2 regions of the Salinicola sp. CPA57 genome follow, and region 2 is predicted to be linked to the other one. Evidence: riboswitches for the same ligand, from Rfam matches in the RefSeq annotation. Region 2 holds a riboswitch; the other holds the start of a gene.
What was found. Region 2 has a riboswitch for thiamine pyrophosphate ahead of thiC (phosphomethylpyrimidine synthase ThiC). Riboswitches for the same ligand answer to the same signal wherever they lie in the genome.
Positions count from the first base shown of each region.

Region 1: linked by a shared signal. The riboswitch ahead of DOM36_RS03940 (ABC transporter ATP-binding protein) and the one ahead of thiC (phosphomethylpyrimidine synthase ThiC) in region 2 are both predicted to bind thiamine pyrophosphate.

Region 1 covers NZ_PZJR01000003.1:355,724-363,745, reverse strand. The annotation lists gene DOM36_RS03965 (DUF1654 domain-containing protein) at 108-350, shown strand; gene DOM36_RS03960 (hypothetical protein) at 537-788, shown strand; gene DOM36_RS03955 (hypothetical protein) at 894-1,109, shown strand; gene DOM36_RS03950 (potassium/proton antiporter) at 1,160-2,869, opposite strand; gene DOM36_RS03945 (hypothetical protein) at 2,951-3,817, opposite strand; TPP riboswitch at 3,887-3,991, shown strand; gene DOM36_RS03940 (ABC transporter ATP-binding protein) at 4,027-4,770, shown strand; gene DOM36_RS03935 (ABC transporter permease) at 4,763-5,539, shown strand; gene DOM36_RS03930 (ABC transporter substrate-binding protein) at 5,625-6,632, shown strand; gene DOM36_RS03925 (hypothetical protein) at 6,657-7,571, shown strand; gene DOM36_RS03920 (alpha/beta fold hydrolase) at 7,615-8,022, opposite strand, start outside.
Region 2 covers NZ_PZJR01000016.1:181,028-189,049, forward strand. The annotation lists gene DOM36_RS17535 (VOC family protein) at 1-150, shown strand, start outside; gene DOM36_RS17540 (MFS transporter) at 255-1,520, opposite strand; gene DOM36_RS17545 (LysR substrate-binding domain-containing protein) at 1,700-2,590, shown strand; TPP riboswitch at 2,690-2,820, shown strand; gene thiC (phosphomethylpyrimidine synthase ThiC) at 2,934-4,856, shown strand; gene DOM36_RS17555 (dicarboxylate/amino acid:cation symporter) at 5,066-6,316, shown strand; gene DOM36_RS17560 (CsbD family protein) at 6,488-6,676, opposite strand; gene DOM36_RS17565 (peptidylprolyl isomerase) at 6,954-7,232, opposite strand; gene DOM36_RS17570 (glutathione S-transferase N-terminal domain-containing protein) at 7,319-7,630, opposite strand; gene DOM36_RS17575 (EF-hand domain-containing protein) at 7,694-8,022, opposite strand, start outside.

The DNA.
Region 1 (8,022 bases), on a different contig from region 2:
TCTGGCGAAACGCGCCGCCGTGCCCTCTTTCATTTTCGTCGTCGTGATTGTTTTCGTCTCTGTCATGATCGATACTGTATGAATAAACAGTTATCGCGGAGTGTTCGATGGTCATTCCTTTCCCTACGCCCGAAGCCCGACTCACACGCCGAGTGGAAAAGCTAATCGCGAAGGCGCAGGCCAATCATCGTCATCAGGTGACGATCAGCCGACGAGAGCTCGAACCCGTCAGTGTCTGGGAAAACCTCGTCGAGCAGTTCGATGACAGCGAGGGAGTCCGCGTGATTCATATCACCCGCCACGACATCCTGCTCAACTGGTGCTCGCCGACGTCGGGTCTCGCCTCGTGATCCAGACGAAGTAAGAGCGGCTATGTAAGGCTTTGGCGTCGACCGGATACGGTCGATGTTCGCTTTTTTTGATCGACGGTGAGGATGCAGGACTGAACGGTGCTACCCTGCAACGAGTCTCCAGTGATGTTGCCAATGCACCGCGCGTTAATCCTTTTCATCTCTTTTCTTCTATTGGCTGGCTGTGTGTCGGCGACACCGCGGCTGACTGCCACGAACTTTCTGCGGGATAGCAATACTTGCGAGCGGCAGTCGCACCAGATCGCCGGCGAGCCGGAGTATCAGCTGTGCATGGCACGTCTGGGCTGGCCCGATCCGCAGAAGCAGACCGCCATGCAGCAGGCGGATGATAGCCGCAACGATCGTAACGACGGGTTTCTCGACGATGCGATCAATGGTCTTCAATTCGGCTTGCAGTGGGATCTGGATCCGGACTGATCACTCATGGCATCGTCGCGCCTGCGCACCAGCCTGAAGACCCGCTGCACGACAGCGAAAGCCCAACTAACCTGAAGATCGATGTCTTTACTGGAGGATTCCATCATGGCAGAACCGTTCGTCGAGATCAGAAAGACTCATAAACCCGGCAACCCTGAACAGGTTTGCTATGAAGTTTATGATGGAGACACCGGGGGCAGCCTGGGGCATTTCGAAGACGCGACTCAGGCTCAGCAACGCGCCGACAGCATGAACAGCATGACCTCTCGCGAGACCGGCAAGCGCCTGGACAAGCCGACCGACGAGGCCGAGGTCGAATAGCGGCAATCCATTGCCAGCCATACAGCCCATCACTGGCTTCACTGACTATTTCAGTGGTAGAGACGCAGCCCCACTCGGGTCACGCGATTCCCTTCCATTTCGCTGACGACCCAGTGAAAACCGTGCCAGTCGACGTCATCCCCGACAACGGGATGGCCGCCGACGCGTAGTGCCACGAATTCTCCCAATGTCATTTCCTGCTCGCCAGGGCTCAGGGTCAGACCGTAGGCGTTGGCCACCTCTTGCATCAGGGCCTCGCCATCGAGAGTGAACGTGCCGAAGAAGGCACGCTCTCGCTTCAGTTTCGCCTCGCCGTTGAACAATCGATTGAGGGACGGCAAATCCCCTGTTCGCCCGATCAGGCAGATCACGTCGCGCAGGCGCAGGCGGGTGCTCCCCTTGGGGTGCAGCATCGCGTGCTGGCGAAAGATCGCCGAGATCAGCGTGCCCGATGGCAGTCGAAGCAGGCGAATCGGCACGTCGTCGAGAGATTCATTCTCGACCTTGTAGACGAACATCTCGTAATCGTTTTCCGGCAGCACGCCCAGCTGTCCCCGGCGATCGGGCGTCGTGGTTTCCGGCAGCACCACACGCATCCAGCGGGCGACTCTCGCCAGCGTCGACCCCTGTAGCAGAAGCGAGATCAGCACGACGAAAAATGCCACGTTGAAATAGAGAGAGGCGTTTTCGACGCCACTGATGACCGGGAAAATCGCCAGCACGATGGGGACCGCTCCGCGCAACCCTACCCACGAGATAAAGCAGATCTCCCGCCATCGGAAACTGAAGAAAGGTACCAGCGAGGCCATCACCGCGACCGGGCGCGCCACGACGATCAGGGCCACGGCCAGAATGGCACTCGGCACCGCATAATCGATCATCTCGGAGGGCGTGACCAGCAACCCCAGGACCAGGAACAACCCGATCTGACTCAACCAGGCCAGCCCGTCATGGACAGGCAGGATGTGGGTGAGATGACGTCCGGGTTGATTGCCGATCATCAGCCCAGTGAGGTAGATCGCCAGAAACCCGCTGCCACCGGCGGCGCTGGTCGCGCCGAAAATGCAGAATCCCAGCGCCAGCGCCAGCAGGGAATAGAGCCCGGGGGCCAGATCCAGATAGCGCAGCAGTTTCGCCGATACCCAGCCGCCACCCAAGCCGACTGCGAGCCCCAGCCCGAACTGCAGGACGAAGCGCATCAACGTTTCCCAGACGCCACCGACCGCCCCGGTGAGCAGGTCGGCAAGCGTGATGGTGAGAAAGATCGCCATCGGGTCGTTGGTGCCGGATTCGATTTCGAGCGTGGCCCCCACTCGCTCGTTGAGATTGACGCCCTGCCCCTTGAGCATCGAAAACACCGCTGCCGCGTCGGTCGATCCGACGATCGCCCCGACCAGCAGACCTTCGACCGGCGTCAGATCGAGCAGCCACATGGCCAGCAGGCCGACGATGCCGCTGGTTAGAAACACTCCGATGGTCGCCAGCGACAGCGCCGGTTTGAGGCCCACCCGAAAGGTTCGCAAACGCGTGCGCAGGCCACCATCGAGCAGTATCATCGCCAGCGCCAGATGGCCGATCAGGAACGCCTGGGAGTAGTCGTCGAACTGTAGTCCCAGCACGCCCTCCTCACCCGCGAGCATGCCCAGGCCCAGGAAGAGAACGAGCAGCGGTACGCCGATCCGGGACGACACCCGGCTGGCCAGAATACTGAGGGCTATCAGCGCCCCGCACACGAGAAACAGGCTATTGATCGAGTCCAAGTCTCAGCCATCGGTTATGAGTTGAGATGACCCAGTATGCCATGCAGACGTTGCCATGCGCGGCGAAAAATAGCAGGAAATTTAATCTTTTAGCCAATGCGGGTGATCGATTGTCCGATCCTTGGCGTTCTCCCCGTGCAGGGACAACAACAGCGCCAGCGCTCGCATCCCGGGGCGAAAGCGCGCGAGATCCGGCAGCGTCTGGAGACGGCCATAGGCCGCGACGAAGGCATCGCGCTGAGAGGCGTTTTCCAGAAGCAACTCGAGCAGGCACAGGTCGAGCTCCAGTGGCGCCCACACCAACGCTTCCCAGTCACTCCATAGCCAGTCCGTCGCGCCTTCCAGAAACTGATCGCTGCGAAGATCCGGCAGCGACCAGACGCTTTTCGAGGGCTGCGGCCAGCTCGGCATTTCCGGAATCCAGCGACGACCGGGATGCCCTTCGACGAACGCGCGAGCCCGTTGGGGCCAGCTCGATAGCGGCCAGACGTCGGCGCTGGGATGGCCGAAGCCCGGCAGGGCTTCCCGATGGAGGATCGCGAGCTGCTCGCCGAGCCGGGTTGCCAACGCCACGCTCATCGGAGGGGAAACGGCATGACGCCAAGGCAGGCTCCAGAGCGGGATGCCCTGTAATCGGCCAAGAAACGTCATCGGCAATGGCGCCATCGGCAGGCGCGGTGGGAGCAGTCCCGGCACTTGGGTCAGCGCTTCGGCCGCCTGCCAGCGATCGAGGCCGAACAGCTGCTGAATCCCCCACCAGAACCCGTCGGTCGCCGGCGACCTTCGGGCCAGTTTGAGCAGCTGCGGGGAGAGCTCCTCGCTTCGCCACAGCCAGTTGGCGCTGTCCGGCCAACGCAGCGCAAGCGGCGTCAGCGATTTGCCGGTCAACACCGATACCCGTCGAGTCAGTTCGGCATCCGCTCGGATCGGGCGATCTCGGGTCGTCAATGGACTTCATCCTTGCGTCGGTTCGACTATCGCCGGTGGGCAGGCGGCGTCGGGCGGCGTACAATCCCGGGCACTGGATAGGGGTGCCCGCGCGACGGGCTGAGAGTGCGGTCATGCACAACCCTGGAACCTGAACCGGCTAGTACCGGCGGAGGAAATGCCAGCTGTTCTCGCATGACTTCGCCCGTTTCCCCCTGATGGGAGTTGTCATGTCACCGCCCGGACTCGTCCTCCGCCACGCTTCGCTGACTTTCGGCGATCGCCCGCTGTTTCAAGCGCTTCAGGCGCGATTCGACGCGGGCAGCTGGACTTGCCTGCTCGGTCGCAGCGGCAGTGGCAAAAGTTCTCTGCTGCGCATGATCGCCAGCCTGAGACTGCCTGACAACCACCATCTCGATCTCCAGACCAGTGACGGCATCCCGTTGGCAGGCCGTGTTGCCTGGATGGCCCAGCAGGACCTGCTCGTACCCTGGCAAAGAGTGGCGGGTAACGTCATGCTCAGCGCCCACTGGCAAGGACGACCCACTGCGGCTGATCGACGGCGCGCCGAGCATCTGCTGGCCCAGGTCGGTCTTGCCGACAAGGCCGATCGATGGCCTGACGAGCTCTCCGGCGGCCAGCGCCAGCGTATTGCTCTCGCCCGCACCCTGTTCGCGGACGCCAGCGTGGTTCTGATGGACGAGCCTTTCTCCGCCGTCGATGCCATCACCCGGCTCGAACTTCACGATCTGGCTAGCCGGCTTCTGGCCGACCGCACCGTGCTCATGGTGACACATGATCCGCTCGAGGCGCTGCGCCTGGCCGATAGAATCCTGATCCTGCAGGGAGAACCCGCACGCCTGGTATCGATTTCGGTTCCCCCGGGCGACCGGCCGCGCTCGCTCGACGACAGCGAGCTACAGCGTCGTCAGGCCGAACTGGTGACCCAGTTGCGAGAGACGGACGATGCCTGAACGCGCACTGCTGAAACGCTTGGTTCGGCCCTTGCTGGCGCTGGTCACGATCGTCGCCATTTGGCAGCTGGTGCTGACCCTGACCGGCGTACCACGCTACATTCTGCCTTCACCCATGGCCGTTGGACGCGCCCTGATCGACCAGCGTGGTCTCCTTGCCCATCATGCCGGGATCACCGCCATCGAGATCGTTGCCGGACTGATCGGCGGTATCCTGCTGGGGCTGACGACAGCACTGGCACTGGCTCGATTCCGGGCATTGCGGCGCACGCTGCTGCCGCTACTGCTGATCAGCCAGGCCATTCCGCTGTTCGCGCTGGCACCGATTCTGATGCTGTGGCTCGGTTACGGGCTGGGCCCCAAGATTCTGATGGCCATGGTCATCATCTATTTTCCGGTCGCCTCCACCGGCTATGACGGCCTGCGACAGACACCGCAGGGCTGGCTGGACCTGGCCCAGACATTCGGATTGACCCGGCGCCAGCGGCTGTTGAAAGTCCAGCTGCCGGCCGCGCTGCCGTCGCTCGCTTCCGGCCTTCGCATGGCAGCGAGCGCGGCACCGATCGGCGCGGTCATCGGCGAATGGGTTGGCTCCAGCCAGGGCCTGGGCTATCTGATGCTCAATGCCAATGCCCGATTGCAGATCGACCTGATGTTTGCCGCCCTCGTCGTGCTGGTGGCGTTTGCCGTACTGCTCTACTTCGGCGTCGATGCCGCGCTGAGACTGGCAATGCCCTGGCACCATGACCGTGTGGAATCCGAACCCTGAAGCATTCCACGACCGCTCTTTTCGCAAGCTACCGCCTCATCCATGCAGGCTTGATGATTTCATCGAAACAACAGGGGAATTCCCGATGACAACCCAACGTTCAACATCTTGGCGCCGCGGTCTGGCGATGAGTCTGGCACTGCTTGCCCTGACTCTGGCGATGCCGGCCCTGGCGCAGGAAGCCGACGACGATCTGGCGCCGCAGATGATTCCGCTGAGCGTCATGCTCGACTGGTACGTCAATCCGGTTCACGCCCCGATCATCATCGCCAAGCAGCGCGGGCTTTTCGAGAAGCGCGGTCTGGATGTCGACATTCAGGCGCCGGCAGACCCCAGCGTTCCGCCCAAGCTTGTCGCCGCCGGCCGAATCGACCTGGCGGTCAGCTATCAACCCCAGTTGCACCTGCAGGTCGATCAGGGTCTGCCCATCGTGCGTGTGGGCACGCTGATCGCGACGCCCTTGAACGCCCTGCTGGTACGAGCGGACAGCGGCATCGAGGATATCTCCCAGCTCAAGGGCAAGAAAATCGGGTATTCGGTCGGTGGCGTCGAGGAAGTGCTGCTGTCGGCCATGCTCGAGCATAACGGCCTGAGCCTGGACGATGTCGAGATGGTCAACGTCAACTTTTCGCTGACACCGGCTCTGATCAGCGAAAAAGTCGACGGCGTGACCGGCGCGTTTCGTAACTTCGAGCCAGCGCAGATGAAGCAGGAAGGCGTCGAGGGCAAGGCGTTCTATATCGAGGAACAGGGCGTTCCCAGCTACGACGAACTGATCTTTGTCGCCAATCGCGAGACGCTCGATGAGCACCGCGACGCCGACCGGCGCTTCATGGATGCCATTGGTGAAGCAACGTCCTGGATCATCAACCACCCGGACGACGCGTGGCAGAGTTTCATCGCCTACGACCCCTCGCTGGATACGCCCCTGAACGCCGCAGCGTGGAAGGCTACCCTGCCGCGCTTCGCCCTGCGTCCCGCGGCACTGGATTCCAAACGCTACCGCGAATTCGAAGCCTTTCTGCTCGAGCGCGGCCAGATCAAAGCGCAAAGCCCGATCTCTCGTCTGGCGGTCGATCTCAACGCGCCGTAGAGGAAAATCGACTAGATTGATGATATGACTTCAAGATCATCATGTTACGACGTATTGCAATACGACCTGCTGCACTACGATCCGCAGCAGGATCCGATCCAGGCGCTGCCCAGCACGAACGTCGATTCACTGGGCGCGCTGCCCGCACGCCCGGGCGTCTATGTCTTTTTCGGTCACAACGAACTGCCGCTTTACGTCGGCAAAAGCGTCAATATTCGCAGCCGCGTCCGCAGTCATGTCCAGCAGCCGGTTTCCAGGCGACACGCTCAGATGGTAGCGCAGACCCGACGCATCGCGTGGCTGCGAACCAGCGGCGATCTAGGCGCCCAGCTGCTGGAAGCGGACCTGATCAAACGCTGGATGCCGCTCTACAACCGTCAGTTGCGCAAGCGCGTGCGGATGGTGAGCTGGAACTGGCCAGACGGCGACGACCGACCGACACTCACCGACGGCCAATGGATCGTAACGGCGCGGACGCAGTTCTTCGGGCTGTTTCGCAATCGCCGCGACGCCCAGATGACGTTGCGTGATATCGCCACGGACGAATCGCTCTGCCTGCGGGTTCTGGGACTGGAGGCCGGTAGCGGTCGCTGTTTCGGCTACCAGATCGGGCGCTGCCGAGGCGCTTGCTGTGGCGCTGAGAGCCTGGAGGCTCACGCCCAGCGAGCGCGTGAGGCGATGGAAAGACTGCGTATCGAAAACTGGCCATGGCCGGGGCGCGTCGCCTTTCGAGAAAGCAACCAGCATGGCGAGATCGGTCTGCATATCGTCGATCACTGGCACTACCTGGGTAGCGTCGAACGGCTAGACGACCTGCATGCGCTGCCCGATACGCGCGGTTTCGATATCGATACCTATCGCATTCTCAACCGCTTTATCTCGACGCCGAGCCCAGCCATCGAACCGATTCCGATCGATGGCGAAATTGACCTGATATGAGACCGAATTGAAACGCCCCCGTCCTGACCTGATTGCTGCGCTGTCAGGATGCGGCGAGGAAGCGGTTCACCGCATCCCGAAACGCTTCCGGCTGTTCGGCGTGCAGCCAGTGCCCGGCGCCATCCAGCGTCTGCCACTCGGCATTGGGCAGGACCGCATCGACAGACTCGCGATACCGATCCGGAACATAGTGCGAGGCGCCTCCCCGGATCAATAATGTCGCGCCTTCGAATGGCCGATCGCCGTCGGGTGGAGCAATGATCGCCTCGTACCCCGCGCTGATTTCGTCGAGACCGACTCGCCAGTACATGATCCCGTCGTCACCGCGGAGCAGATTGGTGGCCAGAAACTGGCGCGTGGCCGCGTCATCGACTTCTTCCTGCATCAGCGCTGCGGCGTCGCGGCGCGATGTCGGCCTTCCCGCCTCGACCCGGCGCATTGCCGTAAATAT
Region 2 (8,022 bases):
CAGGGCTTTGGCACCCGGTTCGTGATCGAACCCTACGTGCGCTTCAAGGGTCAGCCCGGCGAACAGGCCACCATGTTCCTGCTCGATCCGTGCGGTAACGCCCTGGAATTCAAGGCGTTCAAGGATATGGGCCAGCTCTTCGCGAAGTGATTTTTGCCGGTTAGCCAGGGCGTAAAATTCCTGTCTTCAGGCCGTAAAAAAAAGCTGCCGATCAGAAGATCGCCAGCTTTTTTCATTGAGAAACGACGCAGCCGCTAGGCAAGCCGCCGCAGATGCAATCCGCCGATCGCCAGCGCTGTCAGCAGCAATACCGCGATGAACAGCGACACCCCGTTCCAGCCGCCCCAGTACCAGAAGGCACCACCGAGCGTGCCGGCGACACTGGAGCCGAGATAGTAGCTGAACAGATAGAGCGACGACGCCTGCCCCTTGGCCTGCCTGGCGCGCAGGCCGACCCAGCCGCTAGCCAGCGAATGCGCGGCGAAGAAACCAAAGGTGAAGACCAGCATGCCGATCAGGATCAGGCTGATCGGCTCGAACAGCGTGATGGCCAAGCCTGCCAGCATCATCGCGATGAACATCCAGAAGATCCGCTGACGCCCGAGCCGGTCCGCCAGCGACCCTGCCCAGGCCGAACTGTAGGTGCCTGACAGATAGGCGATCGAAAGCAGCCCCACCAACGCCTGGCTCACCTGATAGGGCTCGGCCAGCAGACGGTAGGCGATATAGTTGTAGAGCGTGACGAAGCCGCCCATCAGCAGAAAGGCTTCGACGAAGAGCCAGGGCAGCCCTCGATCCTTGAAATGAACGGTGAAGCCGGAAAGAACACTGCGCCAGTTGAGCGGGCGGGGGGTGAAGTGCCGGGATGGCGGCAGCCAGCGCATGAACAGCAACGCCGCGATTAGCGCCACGATGCCAATGGTAGCGAGCGTCCAGCGCCACGGCACCCAGTCCACCATCACGCCGCTGATCAGGCGACCGCTCATGCCGCCGATCGAGTTGCCGCTGATGTAGAGCCCCATCGACAGCCCCACGTAGCGGGGATGAATCTCCTCGTTGAGATAGGTCATCGCCACCGCACAGAGCCCGGAAAGCGACAGCCCCGCCAGCGCTCGCATGATCAGAATGCCGGTCCAGTTGGGCATCACCGCCGCCAGCAGCGTACAGGTCGACGCCGCCAGCAGCGCGACCGTCATCACCAACTTGCGCCCTACCGCATCGGAAATGGGACCGGTAATCAACAGCCCGACCGCCAGCATGCCAGTCGATACCGACAGCGACAGACTGCTGGTGGCTGCATCGATACCGAAGGCGTCCGACAGGATCGGCATCAGCGGCTGCACGCAATAGAGAAGCACGAACGTTGAAAAGGCGCCGAGAAAGAGCGCCAGCATGGTCGGCCGGTAACCGCGCTGCCCGCGCTCGATGAAACCGCTCTCGACGGTTTCCGCCTCGCGTTCCAGCTGATGATGAGTGGCCTGCGTAGCGCGGTGGATCTCGGATGAGGAGTGGCGAGACAACCCGGTTCTCCCGATATCGATGACCGAAGCCGACCGGGAATGAAGGTGCTTCGGGGGCATCAGGGGTTTAGAGATTCGATGTAGACCTTGGTAGGTTACGCCGCCGCCATTAAGCTTTCTAATATATTATTCGATGCTTTTGAGAGGTTTTTCGACTCAATGGAGCTGCGAGTTTCCCCATGGAACTACGATATCTACGTTATTTCGTCGCTGTGGCCGAAGAGCTTCACTTTAGCCGCGCCGCCGAGCGGCTGGGAATCTCGCAGCCACCGTTGAGCCAGCAGATCCAGGCGCTGGAGCGCGAACTAGGCACGCGTCTGCTGACTCGGACCAATCGCCGCGTCGAGCTGACCGAGGCGGGCCGACTGCTGCTCGATGAAGCGCGTGACATTCTGGCGCGAACCGAACGCGCCACGCGTCGAGTGTCCCGGCTCGGGCGTGGCGAGGCCGGTCAGTTGCGTATCGGCTTCACCACGTCGGTACCGTTGACGCCAACGCTGCCGCAGACGCTGATGCGTTATCGGCAAGGCTACCCCGACGTCGAGCTTCGCATGCACGAGCTCAACAGCCAGCGCCAGATCGAACCTCTGCTCCAGGGTGACCTGGATATCGGGATCATGCGCCCCGCGACCCTGCCGGATGGCCTCGCGGCATTCACCTTGATTCGCGAACCGCTGATGGCCGTGGTCAATGAACAGGGCCCGCTCGGCGGCAGCGCGCTACCGTTAACGCTCGACGAACTGGCAACCCACCCGTTCGTCTACTTCTCGCCCGCCGCCGGCACCGGCCTGCTGGATCAATTCAATGCGCTATTCGCCAAACGCGGCTTGGCGCCTCGGCTGGTCCAGGAGGTCGGCGGTCCCAACACCATCATCAGCCTGGTCGCCAGCGGTCTCGGGGTCTCGATCCTGCCCGCCTCGTTCCAGCATATCCAGGTCGACAATGTTCGCTATCGGCCCATCAGTGACGGGGACGCGGTTTCCGAGGTGTGGCTGACCCATACGAGACACCAACTGACGCCACAGGCCCAGGCGTTCATCGATCTGGTCGAGCGCGCCGTCGATCCATGAAGCGCAGTTTTATCGACACCACAACCGTGGCCCGGACGTAAACCCTGCTTGACCCAGCCCGACCCTCGCCACAGACTGCTGATGGCGATGAACGCTATCGCCAGCTTGACGGGGTGCCGGTGGAACCGGCTGAGATCGTCCTGCGCCGAGAGTCTTTCGACGGCGCCACGACGGATCCCGACGAACCTGATCCGGCTAGTACCGGCGTAGGGATCAAGCGGAGAATCTCATTCCCGGATACCGTTCCGTCGATTCGTTCTCCCCCTCCTGCGCTGTGCGCCGGCCTGACCCGATAGCCTTGGCAAATACGCCTGGCAAGTCATGCCACGGAGCACGACCGAACATGAAATCCCCACAGTTTCTCTCCGAAACCGCCCGCGTCGACAGCGCTGCCATCGCGCCGTTGCCAGCCTCGCGAAAGATTTACGTCGAAGGCTCGCGTCCCGATATCCGGGTGCCGATGCGCGAGATCGCGCTCTCGCCGACGCAGACACGAAGCGGACTCGAACCCAACGCACCGCTCACCGTCTACGATACTTCCGGCCCTTATACCGACCCTGCAGCGGAGATCGACATTCGTCGCGGGTTGCCCGAGCTGCGCCGTGGCTGGATCGACCAACGCGATGATACCGAATGGCTCGAGGGCCCGAGCTCTCGTTACGGCCGTCTGCGCGCGGAGGACCTGCGCCTTTCGACACTGCGATTTCAGCTCCGGCGCACGCCACGTCGTGCCCGCATGACAACAGAGGGACGGGATGCCAACGTCACCCAGTTGCACTACGCCCGCCAGGGCATCATCACCCCGGAGATGGAGTTCATCGCGATTCGGGAGAATCAGCGTCGGCGAGAGGCAAGCCGTGCCCATCTCGATCCGATGCTCGGCTCTTACCAAGATCCCATGCTTGATCATCAACATCCGGGCGAATCTTTCGGTGCCGAGCTGCCCGACGAGATCACGCCGGAGTTCGTGCGCGACGAAGTGGCTCGCGGCCGGGCGATCATCCCGGCCAATATCAATCATCCCGAGAGCGAGCCGATGATCATCGGGCGCAACTTTCTGGTGAAGATCAACGGCAACCTCGGCAATTCGGCCGTGACCTCCTCGATCGAGGAAGAGGTCGACAAGATGACCTGGGGCATCCGCTGGGGCGCAGACACCATCATGGATCTCTCCACCGGCCAGAACATTCACGAGACGCGGGAGTGGATCATCCGCAACTCGCCGGTACCGATCGGCACGGTGCCGATCTACCAGGCGCTGGAGAAGGTCGACGGCGTGGCCGAAAACCTGAGCTGGGAAATCTTCCGCGACACCCTGATCGAACAGGCGGAACAGGGGGTGGATTACTTCACCATTCACGCCGGCGTGCGCCTGCACCATGTTCCGATGACGGCCCGGCGCGTCACCGGCATCGTCTCCCGGGGCGGCTCGATCATGGCCAAATGGTGCCTGTATCACCACAAAGAGAGCTTCCTCTACACCCATTTCGAGGACATCTGCGAGATCATGAAGGCCTACGACGTCTCGTTCTCGCTGGGTGACGGTCTGCGCCCCGGATCCATCGCCGATGCCAACGACGAAGCGCAGTTCGCCGAGCTCGAAACGCTGGGCGAGTTGACCCGGATCGCCTGGCGACACGACGTGCAGGTAATGATCGAAGGCCCCGGCCATGTGCCGATGCAACTGATCAAGGAGAACATGGAGAAGCAGCTCCAGTGCTGCGATGAAGCGCCCTTCTATACGCTCGGCCCGCTGACCACCGATATCGCACCCGGTTACGACCACATCACTTCCGGCATCGGTGCGGCGCAGATCGGCTGGTACGGCTGCGCCATGCTCTGCTATGTCACGCCCAAGGAACATCTGGGCCTGCCCAACAAGGATGACGTCAAGACCGGCATCATCACCTACAAGATCGCGGCTCACGCTGCCGACCTGGCCAAGGGGCACCCCGGCGCCCAGCGTCGCGACAACGCGCTGTCCAAGGCACGCTTCGAATTTCGCTGGGAGGACCAGTTCAATCTCGGACTCGACCCGGATACCGCCCGTGCCTATCACGACGAGACGCTGCCCAAGGATGCCGCCAAGGTGGCCCACTTCTGCTCGATGTGCGGGCCGAAGTTCTGCTCGATGAAGATCACCCAGGAGGTCCGCGAACGCTTCGGCGGCAATGCCGACGAGGTGATCGCCGCGCGGGACGCCGGCATGAACGAGCAGGCCGAGCGGTTCAAGCGTGAGGGCGGTGAGCTGTATCGGGAAATCTGATACCGCCGGCGGTACAACGCCTGTGCAAGCGGGCCTGCGTCTTCCGAGCGTCGACGCAGGCTTCACTGCCGGATCGACGCGCTGAGACTTTGGTCGCAATCAGGTTATATGCCATCCCGTTTTCGAATGGACGGATCGCAAAAGGCCCGGGGATGCGTAAAATGCGCGCTTTTGCCCCCGGCAATTTCGCCTGCACAAGGACCACGCGCATGACTGCAACAACCTCCCGGCCAAATCTATGGCGACGCATTCCCCTGTGGCAAAAGATCATCACGGGCCTGGTGCTGGGTGTGCTCGCCGGTGCGTTGATGGGCGAACAGGCCAGCATGTTCAAACCGCTCGGCGATATCTTCATCAACGGCATCAAGATGCTGATCGTGCCGCTGGTCTTCTCGACCCTGGTCGTCGGCATCACCGGGATGCGCGACCCGCAGAAGATGGGCCGTGTCGGCGCCCGTACGATCGGGCTCTACCTGATCACGACCGCTTTCGCGATCGTCATCGGCCTGGTCGCCGCGACGATCTTCCAGCCGGGCGTCGGCGCGGATGCGTCGATGAGCGCGGCGCAGCAGACCAACGACGCGCCGTCGCTGGTCGATATCGTCGTCGGCCTGGTGCCGTCGAATCCCCTTCAGGCGATGATCGAGGGCAATATCCTGCAGATCATCGTCTTCGCCATCGGGCTCGGCATTTCCCTGATGCTGATCGGCGAGAAAGGCGAGCCCGTCGTGCGCGTCTTCGAAAGCTTCGCCGAAGCGATGTACAAGCTCACCGCCATCGTCATGGCGTTCGCGCCATTCGGGGTCTTCGGTCTGATGGCCAACGTCTCCGGACAATATGGGCTGGACGTGCTGCTGCCGCTGGCCAAGGTCATCGGCGTGGTCTACCTCGCCTGCATCGTTCATGTTCTGGTCGTTTATACCGGCCTGCTGAGCCTGGTCGGCCGATTGAATCCGATGCGCTATCTGCAGGGCATCATCGACGCCCTGGTCGTTTCGTTCTCGTCGGCCTCCTCCTCCGGCACCCTGCCGGTTTCGATTCGTTGTGCCCAGAAGAATCTCGGTGTCTCGGAAGGTGTATCGAGTTTCGTGCTGCCGGTGGGCGCGACCATCAACATGGACGGTACCGCGATCTACCAGGGTGTCGCGGCGCTGTTCGTCGCTCAGCTGGTCGGGGCCGATCTCACGATGATGGATTACGGCATGATCGTACTGACCGGCACGCTGGCATCGATCGGTACGGCCGGCGTACCCGGTGCGGGGCTGATCATGCTGTCGATCGTGCTGGCGCAGATCGGACTGCCGCTTGAAGCGATCGGGGTGGTGGCGGGAATCGATCGTATCCTCGACATGGCGCGCACCAGCGTCAACGTCGCCGGCGATCTGATGGTGACGACACTGGTCGGCAAGAGCGAGAAAGAGCTGGATCTGGAGATTTACAACAGTCGCGGCAAGGCTTGAGTGCTCCAGCCGATGCTGGCTGTCGAGTTTCGGTACTGAACCCAATTGAATTGAACTGAACTGAACTGCCAGTCTGAGACGAGAGCAGCCCCGGCGAATGCCGGGGCTGCTGAATAAAGAACCTTGGAGTCATGAAACATTGGCAACTACGAGGTTCGATGACTCGAGTTGTTAGTGGCGTGGTTTGGTGGCGTCCTTGAGATTGCCCTTGGCAGACTTGGCATCCCCCTTGGCTTGCTGAGTTTTGCCTTTACCTTCGAGCTCGCGGTCCTTGGTCATCTTGCCAGCCGCTTCCTTTACCTTACCGGCGACCTTGTCGACCTTGCCTTCCGTCTTGTCTGACTTCGAATTCGTAGTCATCAGTACTACCTCGCTTTTCGTGGATATCCTTATCCGCTCGCCGCGTTGTCAATACCGAGCCCTCGGCGACGGTGAGCGTATCCTCAGCGTAGTTCGCCGCGGAAAAGCCAAATGGAAAATTTGGTAATGTTTTGTGCTTGAGTTGCGGGCGTGACCACGGGACCGATACCAAGAGGCCGATCACCGCAATGGTAAACAGGCAGGAAAGGTGGGGGTAACCGGGAAGAAAAGAAGCCGCCCGAATGCGGGCGGCCCGACGACCTATCAGGTGCGCAAGTCAGGTGCGCGAGGTGACTTCCAGCAGGTGATATCCGAACTGGGTTTTCACGGGTCCGTGCACTTCGTTGACGGCACCATTGAAGACGACTTCATCGAACTCCTTGACCATCTGACCGCGACCGAAAGTACCCAGCTCGCCGCCCTGACGCCCGGAGGGACAGCTGGAATGCTGACGCGCCACTTCGGCGAAATCGCTGCCGGCTTCGATCTGCTGCTTGAGCTCGAGACACTTCTGTTCGCTGTCGACGAGAATATGGCGGGCGCTGGCCTGTGCCATGACATCACTCCTGAATCTTGATCAATGGGAAAGGGCCATTCTACGAAACCCCACCGGCCTGAGTCACCGACAATCGATCTCCGTTTTCAGCCGAAGCGCCGCTCCAGATAGCGATTGATGTCCGCCGACTCGTACATCCACTCCACCGCACCATTCTCCTTCTCGATGCGCAGGCACGGCACCATCGTCCGTCCGCCGCCCGCCATCAGGTCCTGCCGATGCCGAGGATCACGCTGGATATCGCGCAGTTCGATGGGCAGCGCCAGCCGCTGAATCCGACTGCGAACGCGCTGGCAGAACGGGCAACTGTTGAAGTGATAAAGGGCGAGACGCTGGCAGGCATGGTCGATGTCGTTCTGTACTTCCGCCGAGCGCACGATTGGGGTCGCTGAAAACATGGTCGTTAACCACCTCAAAATTCGGTTGGACATGATGATCGGTGCCGCCCTTCTGAGATCGCGTCAGTTCGAAGGCAGCGACATATCGGTGTCCGACGTATCGGCCTCGGTATCTTTACTGGCTTCATCGAGCGCGGCGGCCTCCTGATCGTCAATCAGCACCGGAATCACCAATGGCGCGTTGAACGGCATCGTCATGCTCGCAGGGGTCGGCGCCGTGACGGGTGCAGGTACGTAACGCTGGGCGGGCGGTTCCGGGGGCAGCAGAAACTCGCTGGAAACCAGCGGCTGAGCGTTCTCGATGTCACCGGGCAGTCTTAGCGTAGCCTGTATCAGTGGCGCGGCGAACAGATCGCGAAACTCCGGGCGAGAGATGCGGCCGCTACCGTCGG